Regions from separate parts of the Kitasatospora sp. NPDC057936 genome, predicted to be linked through region 1. Evidence: riboswitches for the same ligand, from Rfam matches in the RefSeq annotation. Region 1 holds a riboswitch; the other holds the start of a gene.
What was found. A riboswitch is a leader RNA that binds a small molecule or an ion and turns the genes downstream of it on or off. The one in region 1 is predicted to bind thiamine pyrophosphate.
Positions count from the first base shown of each region.

Region 1 (7,185 bases):
CGCTGGAGTCGAGCAGCGGGCCGCCGGAGTTGCCGGGGTTGATCGAGGCGTCGGTCTGCAGGGCGTTCATGTAGGAGGCCTGGGCGCCGGTCTCGTCGCCGGAGGCGACCGGGCGGTCCTTGGCGCTGATGATGCCGCTGGTGACGGTCGACTCCAGGCCGTACGGCGCGCCGATCGCGATGGTGGCGTCGCCGACGTTGACCTTGTCGGAGTCGGCCAGCGTGAGCGGGCTCAGCTTCTCCTTCGGCGGGTTGTCGATCTTGACGACGGCCACGTCGTAGCCCTCGGCGCGGCCGAGCACGGAGGCGCTGTAGGAGGAGCCGTCGGCGAACTTGACGGTCAGTTTCCCGCCGCCGCCGGTGACGGCGGGCGCCACCACGTGGTTGTTGGTGAGGATGTGGCCCTCGGTGTCGAAGACGAAGCCGGTGCCGGTGCCCGACTCGCTGCTGTTCTGCGCCTTGATGGTGACGACGCTCGGCAGCGCCTTCTGCGCGATGGCGGCGATCGAGCCGGGGGCGGGCTCGTTCTTCTGGGTGTTGCTGGCCTGGATGGTGGTGCTGCGGTGGTCGTCCGCGGAGGCGACGGAGTTGCCGTTGCCCGAGACCGCCACGCCGACGGCACCGCCGGCGATGCCCGCCACGAGGGCGACGGCGGCGATCAGGGCGACCAGGCCGCCGCGCTTCTTGCGGGGACCGCCGGGGCCGGCCGGGCCGCCGGGGTAGTCCGCCGGGTAGCCGAGCGGGCCCGCGGGACCGCCGGGCGCACCGGGGGCGCCCGGGTAGCCGGGGATGCCGTGCGCGGCGGTGGTGTCGTGCCCCGCGCCCCAGCCGCCGAGCGGGCGGCCGGCGCCGAACGGGTGCTGGGCGCCGGGGGCGGCGTACGGGTCGTGGGCGCCGGCGGCGGGGACGCCGTGGGTCGGCGTCGCGTACGGGTTGGCGACCGGCGGCAGGACCGGGGCGGCCTCGCCGACGGGCGCGGCGGGCGCAGCCGGGGCAACGGGCGCGGCCGGTACCGCGGCCGGGGCGACGGGCGCGGCCGGGGCGGGCGGCAGGACCGGCGGCGGGGCGTCGATGTAGCCGCTCTCGGCGACCGGCGCGACCGGCGCCTCGGCGGGCGCGGCGGGGGCCGCCTCGGGCGCAGCGGGGGCGACGGGCGCCGCCTCCGGGGCGGGGACCTTGGTGAAGGCCATGGTGGGCTTGTGCCCGCCGTCGGCCGGCGCGGCGTCCGCCGGGGCCTCGGGCTCGGGCACCCGGCCGAAGGCCATGGTCGGCTTGTGCCCGCCGTCGGCCGGCGCGGCGTCCGCCGGGGCCTCGGGCTCGGGGATCCTGCCGAAGGCCATGGTGGGCTTGTGCCCGTCCGGAGCCGCGGCCGCTGCCGCGGCCTCGGTGCCCGAGGGCTGCTCCCCCTGCGGCCCGGTGGGCCCAACCTCGCGCTCGGTGCTCACGGACGACCTCCATAGCTGACAGAACCAAGGACCATAGTTTTTCGCACTGCCGATTCGATTGCCGTAAGGACCCCTCTGAAGAACTCATAAGAATCCTTAGGCGGGACCGACGCCTCCGCTCGACGACACGTTCCCGGCGGCGGCTCCCCCACCCCCGCCGAACGTCCCGCGATGCGGACGGCACGCCCCCTGGCCTTGGGCGTTCGCCCCGGTGCCGGTTAGCCTGTCGCTCCAAACTGACACGCGGGAGCTTGGACCTTCCAGGCTGAGAGTGCGCTGGTCGACCGTACGCCACGGGATCCCGGGCGGACCGTCGAGGGGGCGCTGACCGCCGGAACCTGTCCGGGTAATGCCGGCGTAGGGAGTATCGGCCATGCCGCCTGCTTCGCCATCCTCTTCTTCGGGCGCGCCCGAGTCCAAGGGTTTCTCCGAATCGTCCACGACCGGTCATGACGGGCCCGGATCCGGCGGGACCGCCGCCGCGACCGCGCTGCTGGACCGGCCGGAGAAGGCCGAGGCACCGCTCGTCCTCGACGCCGAGCCGCCGCGCACGCTGCGTTTCCGCGACCACTTCGCGCTGTGGATGAACCTCGGCGTCAGCCTGATCGGCTTCTCCACCGCCGCCACCGTGCTCGGCGCCCCGGGCAGCGAGCTGTCGCTGGCCGCCGCGGGCACCGCGATCGTGGCCGGCACCGCGGTGGGCACCGCGATGCTCGGCGTGGCCGCGCTGATCGGCGCCCGCACCGGCGCGCCGGCGATGGCGAACCTGCGCGGGCTGTTCGGCACCCGGCTCTCGTACGTCCCGACGGTGCTGAACATCGTCCAGTGCATCGGCTGGGGCGTGTTCGAGCTCCTGACGATCGCGGCGGGCGCGCAGACGGTCGCCCACACGGACGGCTACCGGTGGCTGTTCGTCCTGCTCGCGGGCGGGCTGACCACCGTGCTGACGATCTGGCCGCTCGGCTCGATCCGGGTGCTGCGGCGCTTCGTGGCGGGCGCCGTCGCCGTCGCGATGGTCTACCTGACCGTCCAGCTGGGCCGGCACGGCGTGCCCGACCCGGGCAAGGGCAACTGGCACGGCTTCCTGGGCGCCACCGACGCGATGATCGCGGTGTCGATCTCCTTCGTCCCGCTCGCCGCCGACTACACGCGGCACTCGCGCACGCCGCGCTCGGCGTTCTGGGGCAGCTTCTCCGGCTACACCGTCGCCCAGGTGTGGTGCTACGCGCTGGGCCTGATGGCGCTGCTGCAGTCCGACGGCGACCCGAACAAGATCTTCGACTCCTTCCTCGGCGTCTGGGCGGGCTGGCTGTTCCTGCTGGTGCTGGTGCTGCGCGAGACGGACCAGTCCTTCGCCAACGTGTACTCGACCGCGATGTCGGTGCAGAACCTGCTGCCGCGGGCGGACCGCCGGGTGCTGTCCGGCGCGATCGGCCTGCTGACCACCGTGCTGGCGCTGCGGATCGACAAGTTCACCGACACGTACACCAACTTCCTCGGCCTGATCGGCTCGGTCTTCGTGCCGCTGCTGGCCGTGCTGGCGGTGGACTACTTCTTCGGCGCCGGCCGCAACGGCTGGAACCTCACCGCCGAGGCGCCCTCGCGCTGGCTGATGCTGCTGCCGTGGGTGCTCGGCTTCGCGGTCTACCAGTTCATCGCGCCGACCCCGGTAGCCGGCTGGTGGACCGACTTCTGGACCTCGGCCCAGGGGGCGCTGCACTTCACCCCGCAGGAGTGGACGTCGGCCTCGCTGTTCGCCTTCGCGGTGCCCGCGCTGGTCACCTGGGCGCTCACCCCGCTGAGCCGGCGCACCCCGCAGCACTGAGGGAGCGGAGGCGAGGACGGCCCCTCGGGTTGGGACCGTCTTCGCCTCCGCGTCACCTGCTCCGCCTATCGTTGACGGCGTGACCAGCCCAGATCTGTCTTCGACGGCCCCGCGCACCGCGCCGTCCGTCCAGGTAGTCGCCCACCGCGGCTCCTCGGACGCCCTGCCCGAGCACACCCTGGCCGCCTACCGGCGGGCCCTCGAGGAGGGCGCGGACGCCGTCGAGTGCGACGTCCGGGTGACCGCCGACGGCGAGCTGGTCTGCGTGCACGACCGCCGCATCGGCCGGGTCTCCAACGGCCGCGGCACCGTCTCGGCGATGACGCTCGCCGAGCTGCAGGACTACGACTTCGGCGCCTGGAAGACCGGCCGGCCCAGCACCGACCCCGAGCTGCGCGGCGTGCTGACCCTGGAGCGGCTGCTGGAGCTGGTCGTGGACTGCGGACGGCCGGTGGACCTGGCGATCGAGACCAAGCACCCGGTGCGCTTCCGCGGCCGGGTCGAGGCCGAGCTGCTCCGGATGCTCGAACGGTTCAAGATCTCCGGCACCCGCGAGGGCGACCGCCCGTCCGCCCGGATCATGAGCTTCTCGTCGATCGCGCTGGACCGGGTGGCCGCCGCCGCGCCGGACTACCCTCGGGTGTTCCTGATCGAGCGGATGCTGCCGCTGCTCGGCCGGCTGCGGGAGGGCCGGCCGCTGCCCGGCGGGGCGCGGATCGCCGGGCCCGGCATCGACCTGGTGCGGGCCAAGCCCGACCTGGTGCCGCGGCTGCGCGAGCTGGGCCACGAGGTGCACGTGTGGACGGTCGACGAGCCGGCCGACGTGGACCTGTGCCTGGAGCTCGGGGTGTCGGCGATCATCACCAACAAGCCCGCGCAGGTGCTGGCGCAGCTCGGCCGCTGAGGGCCCCGGAGGGCCCACAGGCCCCACGGATCCCGGTGGGTGCCGACCGCTCTGTCGGAACCTGATCGCCGAACCCGACCGATCCGGTCGGCATTCAAACCTTCCGCGCACGTTTCTTGCCGGAAATCGTGCGCCGGCGCGACGGAGGGTGAGCGGGGAATGACCTCCCGCCCACCCTCGGTCGCGCTGCTCGAAATGGGCTCGCGGGATCGTCGCGCGGTCGTTTCCGACGCATTACCAAGGGGCATCCATCCCTCGGCATACGCTGAAGGAGGTCCGGGGGTGGCGTTGATGGTGGCGCGTGAAGTGCCGACTTCATCGACCATGGCAGTGCCGCACGGCCCAGCGAGTGTCGGGGTCGCACGGCGCCGACTGCGTCGAGATCTGGGTGATCGGCAGATACCGGAACCGGTCATCGATGATGCCGTACTGATCCTTTCCGAGCTGTTGAGCAATGCGTGCCGGTACGCCCGGCCGCTCGGCCCGCTGCCCGCGCTCGGGCGCGGCACCCTGGCCGAGGTCGTCGACCAGGTACTGGTCGGCGTCCCGTCCGGGCCGCACGCCGGTGCGCCGGCCGGCCGGGACGCGGAACAGCCCGGCGACGACGGCGGCGTGCTCGTCCGCTGGCAGATGCACGCGGACGGCGTGCTGACGGTGGAGGTCACCGACGGCGGCGCACCGACGCGGCCCGAGCCCGGCAGCCCCTCGCTGACCTCGCGCGGCGGCCGCGGCCTGGGCATCGTCGACCAGCTCGCGAGCGACTGGGGCGTGCGCGACGCACCCGGCGAGGTGACGGTCTGGGCCGCGCTGCCCGCCCGCGCGCGGCACGCCAGGCGCACCGGCGGTGACGCCCGCAGCGCCTGAGCGCCCCGCCCGCAGGCCCCGGGCGCCCCCGCCGCAGCGCTCCCGCCCCGGCGCGTGCCCGCGCGCCGGGAGAACGTCAGTAGGCTTCCCGGAGCAAAGGACCACCGTCCCCGGGAGAGCCGCACCATGGGCAAGAAGGCCGCCAAGAAGGCGCCGCAGCGCCAGTCCACCACCGCCGTCACGGGTGAGATCCCCGTGGTCGGGGCCCGCGACGACTGCCCGTGCGGCTCGGGCCGCCGGTACAAGGCCTGCCACGGCCGGGAGGCCTCGCACGCGGTGCAGGAGCTGGTGCACCGCCCGTTCGAGGGCCTGCCGGGCGAGGCCGACTGGGTCGCGCTGCGCGAGCTGGTGCCCGCCGCCACCGTGCCGCTGACGCTGGCCGCCGGAGTCGCCGGGACCGCCGTCGGCGAGGTGCCGTCGGTCACCCTGGCCACCGTCCTGCCGCTCGCCTGGCCGGCCCTGCGCCGCCAGGACGGCTCGATCCTGCTCGGCCTGCAGACCCAGTCCTCCTCGGGCGACCTGAGCCGCGACCTCGCGGACGCGCTGGAGCTGGCCCTGGCCGCCGAGCCGGGCAGCCCCGTGCCGGCCCGCCGGACCGTCCCGGGCGGGCGCCGCCTGCAGGACCTGCTGGACGTCACGGCGGACTTCACGCCCGCCGTGCACACCGGCTTCGAGTTCTGGCTGGAGGACGCCGAGACCGCCACCGGCGAGGTCGCCGCCTCGCTGGAGCGCGCCAACGCCTCCGCCATCCCGACCGAGAAGCTCACCAGTGTCGACGCCGCGTACTGGTGCGGCACCCCGGACAAGAACCACCTGCGCTGGGTGATGACCGTCCCCGAGGAGCAGCTCCTGGACGCGCTGGCCCGGCTGAACGCGGCCGGCGAGGCCTCGCTCGGCACCGACACCCGCCTGGTCGGCTCGTTCCGCGCGCACGGCCTGACCGTCCCCGTGTGGGACCTGCCGCTCGCCATGACGGCGGCCGACTGCGAGAAGCCCGCCGCCGGGTTCGCCGAGCGGCTCGCCGCCGTCCTCGCGGACCCGGCGCCGCTCACGGCCGACGAGCGACGCGCCCGCGCGAACCTGGTGAACCGTCAGGTCACCCTGAACTAAAGCGCGCAGGAACGAGGTGATACGCGTCACATTGTCGCCCTGAACCGCAATTTCCGGGCGTGGAGGGCGTCTTGGAAATTGGCGCGGACGCAGATCCTTGTTACTGTCTAAAGAGTCCGGTCGCTGGTGCATCCCCCGTCGCCAGCGGCCGGATCTTTTGTTTTTCCGGGCGGACGGCGCCGGACCCGGCCGATGACCGGCCGACGGGCCGCCACCGGACGGTCGCTCAGTAGGCCGAGCGCCCGCTGTCCAGCCGGACCGTCGCCTCCACCAACTCGCCCAGCAGCGGCCCGACCTGCGGCAGCCACACCCCGCCGTCGGCCGCCCGCCGCGGCGCCAGCACCCAGCGCACCGGGCCCGCTCCCGCACCGGGCGGCAGCGGCAGGAAGCCGCCCGGCCCGTGGTAGTGCAACGAGCCCGGCACCCAAGGGAGTTGGGCGAGCATCTCGCCGAGCGAGTCCAGCGAGTACGGCGCCACCAGCAGCGCGTAGCGGCCCGGCATCGCCAGCACCGGCCCCAGTGGCAGCCGCAGCGCCCCCAGGTACGCGAGCGCGCGGGCCCCGGCCAGGGCCGGCAGGCTCACCGCCGACACCGCCCGACCGGTCGCCGCCAGCACCGGCGCGTCCGGGCTCTGCCGCTCCCACCACCAGCGCACCATCCGGGCGTCCGTGGTGGCCGCCAGCAGCGGCGGGTCGTGCGGGTGCGCGCCCGGCACCGGGCAGTCCGGGTCGCCGCACGAACAGCGCCCGCCGGACAGCACCGCGCCCGGCACCACCGGCCAGCGGTGGTCGACGGCCGACTCCAGGGCCGCGGTCAGCCGGGCGGACCGGGCCGCGGACCGGCCCCTCGGATCCTCACGCATGGCGCTCGTTCCTTTCCCTGACCGCTCGGTTCGCTCCGGGGCCGCCGTCCGTCCCGGGGCCGCGTCCGCCGGACTCGCCGCACGGGCCGCGGCGGCGCGGACCGGGGGCACGCGGCGGGCGGGCGGTACGGCGGACGGCGCGGCGCGGACGTGGAGCACGGCGTGGAGCACGACAT
Region 1 is NZ_JBHVPD010000093.1:21,304-28,488, reverse strand. It holds gene ACFVU9_RS35595 (S1C family serine protease) at 1-1,444, opposite strand, end outside; TPP riboswitch at 1,678-1,825, shown strand; gene ACFVU9_RS35590 (purine-cytosine permease family protein) at 1,818-3,269, shown strand; gene ACFVU9_RS35585 (glycerophosphodiester phosphodiesterase family protein) at 3,349-4,173, shown strand; gene ACFVU9_RS35580 (ATP-binding protein) at 4,621-5,037, shown strand; gene ACFVU9_RS35575 (DUF5926 family protein) at 5,164-6,147, shown strand; gene ACFVU9_RS35570 (bifunctional DNA primase/polymerase) at 6,374-7,009, opposite strand.

Region 2 (7,185 bases), on a different contig from region 1:
GCGACTTCACCGACCGCGGCCCCGACGGCATCGGCGTCATCGACCTCGTCATGCAGCTCGCCGCCGAGGCCGCCGCCGCGGGCGGCTACTGCCGGGCCCTGATGGGCAATCACGAACTGCTCTTCCTCGGCGCCGCCAGGTACGGGGACGAACCCGTCCAGTCCACCGCCGGCACCGCCTCCTTCCTCGCCGCCTGGCGGCTCAACGGCGGCCAGCAGCACGACCTCGACCGGCTCCAGGCGCACCACATCAGCTGGCTCTCCCGGCTGCCCGCCATCGCCATCGAGGACGGCCACCTGCTGCTGCACTCCGACACCACCGCCTACCTGGAGTACGGCGAGTCCATCCCCGACGTCAACGACGCGGTGCACAGCCTGCTCGCCGACGAGGGCGTGGACGAGTGGTGGGACTGCTTCCGCCGCTTCACCAAGCGCTTCGCCTTCCGCGGCGACGCCGGCCCGACGGCCGTCCACGAGCTCCTCGACACCTACGGCGGCAGCCGGATCGTGCACGGCCACAGCCCGATCCCGTACCTCACCGGCGCTGTGCACGCCGACGACGGCGCCCCGCCGCACATCCCCGGGCCGTACGTGTACGCCGACGACCTCGCGGTCGCCATGGACGGCGGCGTCACCATGGAAGGGCGCCTGCTCATCGCCCGACTGCCCGTCAACTGACGTCACCCGCCGGCCCACCCGTCGCACGGGTGTTCCCGGCGCCCGGGCCGTCGCACGCGCGCGGCCCGGGGCGCGAAATTCCGGAATCGGACTGTCAGCGCGGGCGCACCCGCCCCTACCATGAGGCACACCACGAGCGGCCGCCCGTCCGGCGGCCCGCCTCCGCGCCCGATTCGGCGCCCCTGCGGGCCCACCCAGCCCGCGAGGCGGAGCGAACCGGGGTCCGCATGAACGGGGTCCCCATGACCAACCCCCCGCCGCTGCTCGCCGAGGACCGCCCGGAGTACGAGCGCCTCCTCGCCGAAGCCCTCCGCGACGGCACCGTCCGCACCGCCCTCCGCGCGCCCGGCGCACTCACCGCCGACCAGCTGCGCGCCCGCGCCCTGCGCGACGCCGACGCCATCGCCGCCGCGGCCGCCACCGAGTACGAGCACTACACCGGGCTGCGCGAGAGCCTGCGCAGCACGCCCCCGCCCGCCGAGGGCGCCGAGCCGGCCGCCCCCGGCCTGCTCTCCCAGCTGCGCTCCGCCGACGGCGGCGCCGGGCTCTTCCCGGTCCTCACCGTGCTCACCCCGATCCTGGCCTGGGCCGCGGCGCTGGTCCTGCTGCTCCTCGGGTACGCCCTGCGCGCCGCCGACCCCGGGCTCGTCCTCGCCCGCTCCCTGCTCACCGCGGGCTGGATCGCGCTCGCGGCCGGGATCGTCGCGATGACCGTCGGCCTCGTCGGGCTCGTCCTCACCGCGTTACGCGACGGCTCCGGCGCCCCCGCGGGCACCGACCCCGACCTCGCCGCCGAGCTCGCCGCCGCCCGCCGCGCCTGGCGCACCGCCCTGCGCGACCACGGCCTCCTCCCCTACCTGCACGCCGGCCTCCCGGCCGTCCCCGCCCAGCGCCCGGACTTCACCAGCCCCGGCTACACCCCGCCGGGCTACACCAGCCCGGGCCCCGACGGCCTCACCGACCCCGAGGGCCGCACCTCCCGCCCCGCCGCCTTCACCCCGCCCGACTTCAGCACCCCCGGCTACACCCCGCCGGGCTTCACCGGCCCCGACGAGGTCGGCTGACGCACCGCTGCCCCGGGCCACGCCCGGGGCAGCGCGCAGGACCCCGGAGCGGCCGCTACGGCAGGTAGCGTTCGAGCGCCGCCGCGCCCTTCTCGTCGATCTGCCGCCTGGCCCACGCGAGGCGCTCGGGCGTGACGTCCTGCCCGGACGCCATGACCAGGTCCTCGGGGTCGAAGGGCCGCTCGCCACCGCTGTACAGCTGCCGCGGGGACGCCTTGGCGTCCCGGTTCGTCTCGTCGCTCGGATCGGTCCCCTTGATCGGGCTGCCCATCGCTGCCTCCTTGGTCGGCCTTCCCCCCAGGGTGCCTCCGTTTTCCCCCGGACGCACGATGGCGGGGCGGCAAAGACCGGAACCCGTCCGAGGCCGCCGGGTGGAAAGGAAAACGGCCCGCGCTCTCCCCCCGGAGGAACGCGGGCCGGCTCTGGGGCGGCGGCGGTCAGTCCGCCATCGGCAGGTAGACCTTGTTGCCGTGGGCCTTGAACTCCTCGGACATGGCCTGCATACCGGCCAGCGCCTCGGCGTCGAACTCGGTGCCGACGGCCGTGGAGCCGTCGCCGTGCTCGTCGCGGATCTTCTGCGAGATCTTCATCGAGCAGAACTTCGGGCCGCACATCGAGCAGAAGTGCGCGGTCTTGGCCGGCTCGGCGGGGAGGGTCTCGTCGTGGAAGTCGCGCGCGGTCTCCGGGTCGAGGGCCAGGTTGAACTGGTCCTCCCAGCGGAACTCGAAGCGGGCGTCGGAGAGGGCGTCGTCCCAGGCCTGGGCGCCGGGGTGGCCCTTGGCGAGGTCGGCGGCGTGGGCGGCGATCTTGTAGGTGATCACGCCGGTCTTGACGTCGTCCCGGTTGGGCAGGCCCAGGTGCTCCTTGGGCGTCACGTAGCAGAGCATCGCGGTGCCCCACCAGGCGATCATCGCGGCGCCGATGCCGGAGGTGATGTGGTCGTAGCCGGGGGCGACGTCCGTGGTGAGGGGGCCGAGCGTGTAGAACGGCGCCTCGTCGCAGATCTCCTTCTGGAGATCCATGTTCTCCTTGATCTTGTGCATCGGGACGTGGCCCGGGCCCTCGATCATCACCTGGACGTCGCGCTCGCGGGCGATCCGGCCGAGCTCGCCGAGGGTCTGCAGCTCGGCGAACTGCGCCTCGTCGTTGGCGTCGGCGATGGAGCCGGGCCGCAGGCCGTCACCGAGCGAGAAGGTGACGTCGTAGGCGGCGAGGATGTCGCAGAGCTCCTCGAAGTTCGTGTAGAGGAAGTTCTCCTTGTGGTGCGCGAGGCACCACGCGGCCATGATCGATCCGCCGCGCGAGACGATGCCGGTCTTGCGGCGGGCGGTCAGCGGGACGTACCGCAGCAGCACGCCGGCGTGGACGGTCATGTAGTCGACGCCCTGCTCGCACTGCTCGATGATGGTGTCCCGGTAGACCTCCCAGCTCAGCTCCTCGGCCCTGCCGTCGACCTTCTCCAGGGCCTGGTACAGCGGCACGGTGCCGATCGGCACGGGGGAGTTGCGCAGGATCCACTCGCGGGTGGTGTGGATGTTGCGGCCGGTGGAGAGGTCCATGACGGTGTCGGCGCCCCAACGGGTGGCCCAGGTCATCTTCTCCACCTCCTCCTCGATCGAGGAGGTGACGGCGGAGTTGCCGATGTTGGCGTTGATCTTCACCAGGAAGTTGGTGCCGATGATCGCCGGCTCCACCTCGGGGTGGTTCACGTTCACCGGGATGACGGCCCGGCCGCGGGCCACCTCGTCGCGCACGAACTCGGGGGCCAGGCCCTCGCGCAGGGCGACGAACTCCATCTCCGGCGTGACGATCCCGCGCTTGGCGTAGGCGAGTTGGGTCACGGCGGCGCCGCCGCGGCCGCGCAGCGGGCGGCGGGGGCGGCCGGGGAAGACGGCGTCGAGGTTGCGCAGGTTCCCGCCGCGCGGCGAGGTGTGCTTGATGCCGTCGTCCTCGGGGCGGGCCTCGCGGCCGTCGTACTCCTCGACGTCACCGCGCTGGCGGATCCACGCGTCGCGCAGGGCGGGCAGGCCGCGGCGCACGTCGGGCTCGTAGGCGGGGTCGGTGTACGGGCCGGAGGTGTCGTACAGCGGAACGGTCTTGCCGTTGGTGAGCACCACCTCGCGGAACGGGACCCGCAGATCGGGGCGGGATCCCTCGCGGTGGGCCTTGCGCCAGGCCGGGGTCGGGTAGCCGGTGCGCTCGCTGCTGGGGGCGCTCTGGGCAGACTGCGGCTGTGCGTCGAACGTGGTCATCTGACCTTCACTCCCTACGCCGGCATTACCCGGTCCAGGTTCCTGCGGTCGGCGCAGCGTCCCGGCCGTCCGTCGACGGACCGTTCAGCGCCCTCTCAGCCCGGTGCTCCGAGCTCCCGCGTCCGCAGGCGGTGTTGCCTGCACATGACGCCCAACACCGTAGCGAGAGGATCGCCGCAGGTCCAGAGGGCTTCCGGTGGGCGGGCGGCGAGCGCAGACTGAAGCCCATGATCGGACTGACGGGGCGGGTCACGGGGAAGATCGGCGCGGGCCTGGTCGGGGAGGTGCTGGTGCACGTGCCCGAGCGTCAGGGGACGGAGGCGTTCCTGGCGTACCTGGCGGTGCCGGGGGATCCGCTGCCGACGGGCACGCAGGTGATCGTGGTCGAGTACCAGGCGCCGCGCACGGTGTTCGTGTCGCCGCTCTGACGGACGATCCTCCCTCGTCACGGGGCCCGTGACAGGACCGGGACGAAGTCACGACGTCACCTACTGGCGCACGCGCACGAACAGGCGCAGAATCTCCGCTGCCACCGCGTCCGCGCACTCCTGCACAACCACGCGCAGCCACGGAGCGGTGTGCCTTGAAGGGGGAGTCGGCCGATGGTTATCGGCGTCGTCGCGGGGGCCGTGGTGGCCTCCATCATCGTTGTGATCATCCTGTTCAAGCTCATGTGGCGGGTCGCCGAGCCGAACGAGGCACTGATCATCTCCGGGTCGAAGCACGGGGACGGCCTGGGCTTCCGGATCGTCACCGGGCGGGGCACCTTCGTCGTCCCGGGCATGCAGGCGGTGCGCCGCCTGTCGCTGGACCTCAACGAGGCCGAGCTGGACGTCGAGTGCGTGACGCAGCAGGGCATCCCGGTGCACGTCAAGGGTGTCGTCATCTTCAAGGTCGGCGACGACTCGGTGTCGATCGCCAACGCCGCCCGGCGTTTCCTGGACCAGCAGAAGATGATGGGCCAGCGGGTGCACAACGTGTTCGCCGGTCACCTGCGCTCCATCGTCGGCGGGCTGACGGTCGAGGACATGATCCGCGACCGCGATCGGCTGACCGGCGAGACCCGGGCCGCCTCGGGCGCCGAGATGGAGAAGCTCGGTCTGATCATCGACTCGCTGCAGATCCAGGAGATCCTGGACCCGACCGGGTACATCCGCAACCTCGCCGCCCCGCACGCCGCGGCCGTCCAGCGCGACGCCCGCATCGCGGCCGCCGCCGCCGACCGCGAGGCCACCGAGGCGGAGCAGGAGGCGTTCGCCCGCAAGGCCGAGGCCACCCGCAACAGCGAGATCCAGCAGGCCTCCTACCAGGCCGAGATGGACACCGCGAGCGCCCGCGCCCGGCAGGCCGGACCGCTCGCCGAGGCGGCCGCCCGCCAGGAGGTCGTCGTCCAGGAGACGAAGGTCGCCGAGCTGGAGGCCCAGCGCAAGGAGCAGCAGCTCCAGATCGACGTCCGCAAGCCGGCCGACGCCAAGGCGTACGAGACCCGCACCAAGGCCGACGCCGACCGCGACGCCCGGATCTCCTCGGCCCAGGCGCACGCCCGGGAGACCGAGCTGCGGGCGGCGGCCGACGCCAGCCAGGTGAAGATCGCCGCGGCGGCCGAGGCGGAGGCCACCAAGCTGCGCGGCCTGGCCGCCGCCGAGGCGACCAGGGCCACCGGTCAGGCGGAGGCCGCGGCCGTCGAGGCCCGCGGTCTGGCGGACGCCGAGGCGGCCCGGGCGCTCGGGCTGGCCAACGCCGAGGGCATCCGGGCCCGCGCCGCGGCCCTCGCCGAGAACCAGGACGCCGTCGTGGCGCAGGAGTTGGCGGAGAAGTGGCCGGAGATCGTCCGGGCCGCGGCCGAGTCCTTCGGCAACGTCGAGCACATGGTGCTGCTCAACGGCGCGGACGGCATGGGCGAGATGTTCGCGAAGGCGCTGACCATGGGCGGCACCGGCCTGGGCCTGGCCCGCCAGTTGCTGAGCACCATGAAGGAGGCCCCGGCCGACGCGCCGGCCGACGCCAAGGCGCCGGTGGTGCAGCAGGTCCGCATCGAGGAGTGACCCGGAGCGGTCCCGCGCCGCGACGGCCGAGGCCCGGCAACCCCACGACGGGGTGCCGGGCCTCGGCGTCGACGCCGGAGCGTCGTCAGAGCTTCGCCGCCTTCTTCACCAGGATGACCACGGCCGCCCCGATGCCGACCACGACCAGCAGCTTGATCAGCAGGCCCAGCAGCGCGCCGACCACGCCGAACACGAAGGTCACGACGTTCCAGGCCAGCACCAGGACCAGCACCGGCACGACGATGTTGCGCACCCAGGAGGGCAGCGACTTCCAGAGCTCAGCCATGTCCGTTCCTTCTCTCCCCTCGGGCCGGCCGCCCCTTCGGTGCCGCATCCCGCTTGCTTTCGATACGTCGATCGTACGGGGGCGCCAGTGCCGGAACGAGGCCCAACGGCCCGGAGAGAACCCCGAGATCACCCCGACCCCGGCCCCCGGGGATGACCCTGGGGAACCGCCCCGGAAGCGTCAGACCGGCCAGCGCTCGCCGCGCCACGCGGCGTCCCAGAACATCCACTCGTAGCGCGAGGTCGTCGTGAAGTGCTCGACCACCCGGCGGCGCTCGACGGGGGAGAGCTCCTCGCCGATCCGGTCCGCGAGCGCCAGCACGCGCCGCACCACCGACTGGAACGCCTCGTCGCCGTAGGTGGCGATCCACTTGGCGTAGAGCGGATCCGGCGATCCCTGGGCGAGCAGTGCCTCGCCGACCCGGGCGTAGATCCAGTAGCAGGGCAGCACCGCGCCGAGCGCCTCCGCGAAGGAGCCGCCGTAGACGGTCGCGAGCAGGTAGCTGGTGTAGGCCCGGGTGGTCGGCAGCACCGCTTCCTCGGCGGCCTGTTCGGCACTGGCCCCGAAGGCCGTCATGAACTCGGCGTGCATGCCCTGCTCCGCCGCGATCGCGCCGACCGCGTCGGCGGCGAACGCCCGCACGTCCTCCTCGCCGGGCGCCTTGGCGGCGCAGACGGCGAGCGCGCGGGCGTAGTCGCGCAGGTAGTGCGAGTCCTGCACGACGAAGTGGCGGAAGGCCTCGCGCGGCAGGGTGCCGTCGGTGAGGCCGCCGATGAAGGGGTGGGCCAGGATCTCGGCGTAGACCGGCTCGATGGCCGACCAGAGCTCTTCGGTGAGACGCATGCGTCCGACCCTAAAGCC
Region 2 is NZ_JBHVPD010000040.1:46,001-53,185, reverse strand. It holds gene ACFVU9_RS21655 (metallophosphoesterase) at 1-677, shown strand, start outside; gene ACFVU9_RS21650 (hypothetical protein) at 920-1,741, shown strand; gene ACFVU9_RS21645 (hypothetical protein) at 1,797-2,012, opposite strand; gene thiC (phosphomethylpyrimidine synthase ThiC) at 2,179-3,993, opposite strand; TPP riboswitch at 3,988-4,123, opposite strand; gene ACFVU9_RS21635 (hypothetical protein) at 4,221-4,421, shown strand; gene ACFVU9_RS21630 (SPFH domain-containing protein) at 4,596-6,038, shown strand; gene ACFVU9_RS21625 (DUF5326 family protein) at 6,124-6,324, opposite strand; gene tenA (thiaminase II) at 6,505-7,167, opposite strand.
Region 2: it holds a riboswitch for thiamine pyrophosphate, as region 1 does, so the genes downstream of both, thiC (phosphomethylpyrimidine synthase ThiC) here and ACFVU9_RS35590 (purine-cytosine permease family protein) in region 1, are expected to answer to the same signal.